2 regions of the Streptomyces sp. NBC_00250 genome follow, and region 1 is predicted to be linked to the other one. Evidence: riboswitches for the same ligand, from Rfam matches in the RefSeq annotation. Region 1 holds a riboswitch; the other holds the start of a gene.

Evidence for each region. A riboswitch is a leader RNA that binds a small molecule or an ion and turns the genes downstream of it on or off. The one in region 1 is predicted to bind glycine.
Region 2: linked by a shared signal. The riboswitch ahead of gcvP (aminomethyl-transferring glycine dehydrogenase) and the one ahead of gcvT (glycine cleavage system aminomethyltransferase GcvT) in region 1 are both predicted to bind glycine.

The regions. Positions count from the first base shown of each region.
Region 1 is NZ_CP108088.1:2,948,365-2,950,750, forward strand. It holds gene OG259_RS13055 (AAA family ATPase) at 1-532, opposite strand, end outside; glycine riboswitch at 684-783, shown strand; glycine riboswitch at 785-896, shown strand; gene gcvT (glycine cleavage system aminomethyltransferase GcvT) at 957-2,081, shown strand; gene gcvH (glycine cleavage system protein GcvH) at 2,159-2,386, shown strand, end outside.
Region 2 is NZ_CP108088.1:7,562,203-7,564,588, forward strand. It holds gene OG259_RS34265 (DNA polymerase IV) at 1-369, shown strand, start outside; gene OG259_RS34270 (PRC-barrel domain-containing protein) at 491-856, opposite strand; glycine riboswitch at 969-1,068, shown strand; gene gcvP (aminomethyl-transferring glycine dehydrogenase) at 1,245-2,386, shown strand, end outside.

The DNA of each region.
Region 1 (2,386 bases):
GGTGCCGGGCGAAGGCGTAGGAGGAGACGCCCCGGCCGCGGGTGCGCTGGCCCTGGCGGGCGGTCCGGGGGGTGACGTCGAGGAGGATCAGGTGCAGGGCCCGGCCGCGTCGGCGGGCCTCCCGGGCGAGCCAGCCGCGCACCCAGGACTGGGTGCCGCAGTCGTGCACGATCACCCCGGCGCCGGAGCGCAGGGCGCGCCGGAGGCGGGCGTAGTGGGCGAGCCGGACCAGGGGCCGGTAGAGGGCGTACGGCAGGAGGCGGGGCATGCGGGCCTCCCAGTGCTCGCGGGTGTCCTGGGAGTCGATGCCGCCGCCCTCGGCGGCGCGCTTCATGAGGGTGGACTTGCCGCTGCCGGGCAGCCCGGAGACGACCACCAGGTCGCCGGCGGCGAAGGTGAGGGCGCGGGGGCCGCGGCCGCCGCGCTCGCGCAGGTCGCGCAGGAGCCGCCCGCGGCCACGTGTGCGGGCGCGGGCTCGCTGGGACGGTATGCCGGTACTCGACGCGTATGCGCCGGTGTGCTGGATCCTCATCGCTTCTCCCCCTGCCGGGCCTGGGAAGACCCTTGCCCACAAAGTGTAAAGAAACGGTAATGGGACACAAGCGATGTGCCCCGTCGAGCTCGCGTGCAATGATGTGCGCGCCAGGCGCGCACAGTCGCCACACAATCGCATACCGGCCGCTCGAATCCGCGCGGGAGAGTTCCGGACCGCACGTCGTGTCCGGACGCCGAAGGAGCAAGACCCTCCCTTGAATCTCTCAGGCCCCGTACCGCGCGGATGAGGCAGATCTGAAAAGCGGGACACCCTGCCGTGTCCCCACCCAAGGTGCAAGCCGATCTCTCGGTGACGAGATGCTCTCGGTGAACCTCTCAGGTTCCATGACAGATGGGGAGGACGTCCTCGCCCGTCATGTGTTTCGTCACCGATCACGCCCTTGGGACCCGGGAGCCACCCCATGAGCACTGCCCCCCGTCTGACCGCCCTCGACGCGACTCACCGTTCGCTGGGCGCGACCATGACCGACTTCGCCGGCTGGGACATGCCGCTCCGGTACGGCAGCGAGCGGGACGAGCACATCGCCGTCCGCACCAAGGCGGGTCTCTTCGACCTCTCCCACATGGGTGAGATCACCGTCACCGGTCCGCAGGCCGTCGAACTCCTCGACCACGCCCTCGTCGGCAACATCTCCACGGTGGGCGTCGGCCGGGCCCGCTACACGATGATCTGCCAGGAGGACGGCGGCATCCTCGACGACCTGATCGTCTACCGCCTCGGCGAGACGGAGTACATGGTCGTCGCCAACGCCTCCAACGCGCAGATCGTCCTGGACGCGCTGACCGAGCGCGCGGCCGGCTTCGACGCCGAGGTGCGCGACGACCGTGACGCGTACGCCCTGATCGCCGTCCAGGGCCCGGAGTCCCCCGGCATCCTGAAGTCGCTCACCGACGCCGACCTGGACGGTCTGAAGTACTACGCCGGCCTGCCCGGCACGGTCGCGGGCGTGCCCGCGCTGATCGCCCGTACCGGCTACACCGGCGAGGACGGCTTCGAGCTGTTCCTGAAGCCCGAGCACGCCGAGGGCGTCTGGAAGGCGCTGACCGAGGCGGGCGCCCCGGTCGGTCTGATCCCCTGCGGTCTGTCCTGCCGTGACACGCTCCGCCTGGAGGCGGGCATGCCGCTCTACGGCCACGAGCTGACCACCGCGCTCACCCCCTTCGACGCCGGTCTCGGCCGGGTCGTGAAGTTCGAGAAGACGACCAACGAGGGCCGCTTCGTCGGCCGCGAGGCGCTGGAGAAGGCCGCCGAGCGCGCCGAGACCGCCCCGCCGCGCAAGCTCGTCGGCCTGATCGCCGAGGGCCGCCGGGTCCCGCGCGCCGGCTTCTCCGTCGTCAAGGACGGCGTGGTGATCGGCGAGGTCACCTCCGGTGCCCCGTCCCCGACCCTCGGAAAGCCGATCGCGATCGCGTACGTGGACGCGGCGCACGCCGAGCCCGGCACCCAGGGTGTAGGTGTGGACATCCGCGGCACCCACGAGGCGTACGAGGTCGTGGCGCTGCCGTTCTACAAGCGCCAGAAGTGACGCATCCGTCTCACTTCGCGTCTCACCCCGCAAGACCCACGTTCATCAGCACTCACCCAATCCTGGAGAATCAGGCCATGAGCAACCCCCAGCAGCTGCGCTACACCAAGGAGCACGAGTGGCTGTCGGACGCCGAGGAGGGCGTCTCGACCGTCGGCATCACGGAGTTCGCCGCCAACGCGCTCGGTGACGTCGTCTACGCCCAGCTCCCCGAGGTCGGCTCCACGGTCACCGCGGGTGAGACCTGCGGCGAGCTGGAGTCGACGAAGTCCGTGAGCGACCTGTACTCCCCCGTCACGGGCGAG
Region 2 (2,386 bases), 4.6 Mb from region 1:
CGGTTGCTGGGGGTCGGCGTGAGCGGGCTCGCGGACTACACGCAGGAGGATCTGTTCGCTCAGGCGGAAGCCGGGGTCGCTGCCGCTGCCGCTGCGGAGGAGGGGGCGCCGGGTGACGCGGCGGCGACCGCGTCCGCCGTGGCCGCTGTCGAGCCCGCGGTCGAAGAGCCCGTGGCGCGGCAGTGGGCGCCGGGGCATGACGTACGACACGCGGTGTACGGGGCCGGGTGGGTCCAGGGGAGCGGGGTCGGGCGCGTCACGGTGCGGTTCGAGGAGCCGGGGTCGGAGCCGGGGCGGGTGCGGACGTTCGCGGTGGACGATCCGGAACTGGAGCCGGGGGAGGCGCTGCCGTTGGTGGGGCGGGGCTGAGTGGGGGTGCGGGTGGGCCGTGGTGCGCCCGGTCCGCGGCCGGGCCTGGGTCCCACCCGCACCACCGTGCGAGTGCGTGGGCAGAGGTGCGGGCCTGCTCCTCCGCGCTCCGCTCCTGTCGCTACTGGCCTGCCAGGCGGCCGAAGTCCGTGTCAGGGGTGTCCGTGGGGGGCGGGGGGAGGGCGAGGCTGTAGTGGCGGTAGAGCTGCAGCTCCTGCTCCGGGGAGAGGTGGCGGCCCACGCCGAAGTCGGGGGCGTCCTTGATGAGGGCGCGTTCGTACGGGATGTGGAGGCGGTCCTCGACCAGTTCGCTCGGCTCCAGCGGGACGAACGCGTCCCGGCTGAAGAGGCCGGTGCGGACCGCAGCCCATTCCGGGATGCCGGTCGCGTCGTCCAGGTACACCTCGTCCACGGTTCCGATCTTGTGCCCGTTGCGGTCGTACGCCTTGCGGCCTATCAGGCTGCGCGGATCGATATCGGTCTGCACGGTCCCTCCAACTGGTCGCAACTGCTCTACACCCTACGAAAGTGCACATCTGGGATGTCGGCCACTTGAGCGATGGGAGCCGCAACCTCGCTGGTAGGCTGGCTGTGGCTGTCGACCCTGTGCGGGAGAGTCCCCCGGAGAAACCTTCCGGAGGGCGCCGAAGGAGCAAATCCTCCCCGGAATCTCTCAGGCCCCTGTACCGCGCGGACGAGGTCACTCTGGAAAGCAGAGCGGTGTCCACGGCATGCGCTCTCACCGACGGTGAAAGCCGGCGTGCCGTGAGGCGTGCCGGTGAAACTCTCAGGTTGAGATGACAGAGGGGGAGGCCGTCCGGGTACCCGCGCCGTGGTGCCCCTCGCAGGTCGTGACGACCAGGAGGCCTCCGTACATGACCGCCAACCGCATTCCGCTCTCCGAACTCGAACAGGGCATCCCGTTCGAGCAGCGGCACATCGGGCCCGACGCCGAGGCGCGCGCCAAGATGCTCGCCCAGGTCGGTTACGGCTCCCTCGACGAGCTCACGGCCGCCGCGGTGCCGGACGTCATCAAGAACACCGAGGCGCTGAGCCTGCCGTCCGCGCGCACGGAGGCCGAGGTCCTCGCCGAGCTCCGCACGCTCGCCGACCGCAACCAGGTCCTCGCGCCCATGATCGGTCTCGGCTACTACGGGACCTTCACCCCGCCGGTGATCCTGCGGAACGTGATGGAGAACCCCGCCTGGTACACGGCGTACACGCCGTACCAGCCGGAGATCTCGCAGGGGCGCCTGGAGGCGCTGCTGAACTTCCAGACCGTGGTCGCCGACCTGACCGGGCTGCCCACCTCCGGTGCCTCCCTGCTCGACGAGGGCACCGCGGCCGCCGAGGCCATGGCGCTCTCCCGCCGCGTCGGCAAGGTCAAGAACGGTGTCTTCCTCATCGACGCCGACGCCCTGCCGCAGACGATCGCCGTCATCGAGACCCGCGCCGAGCCGACCGGCGTCGAGGTCGTCGTCGCCGACCTCAGCGAGGGCATTCCGGCCGAGATCGCCGAGCGCGGTGTCTTCGGCGTGCTCCTGCAGTACCCCGGTGCCTCCGGTGCCGTCCGCGACATCAAGCCGCTGATCGACGCCGCCCACGAGCTCGGCGCGATCGTCACCGTCGCCGCCGACCTGCTCGCGCTCACCCTGCTCACCTCGCCCGGTGCGCTCGGGGCCGACATCGCCGTCGGTACGACGCAGCGCTTCGGCGTTCCCATGGGCTTCGGCGGTCCCCACGCCGGTTACATGGCCGTCCAGGACAAGCACGCCCGCTCCCTGCCCGGTCGTCTGGTGGGTGTCTCCGTCGACGCCGACGGGAACCGTGCGTACCGCCTGGCCCTGCAGACCCGCGAGCAGCACATCCGCCGCGAGAAGGCCACCAGCAACATCTGTACCGCTCAGGTGCTGCTCGCCGTCATGGCCGGCATGTACGCCGTCTACCACGGCCCCGAGGGCCTCCAGGGCATCGCGCGCCGCACCCACCGGTACGCCGCGATCCTCGCCGCCGGCCT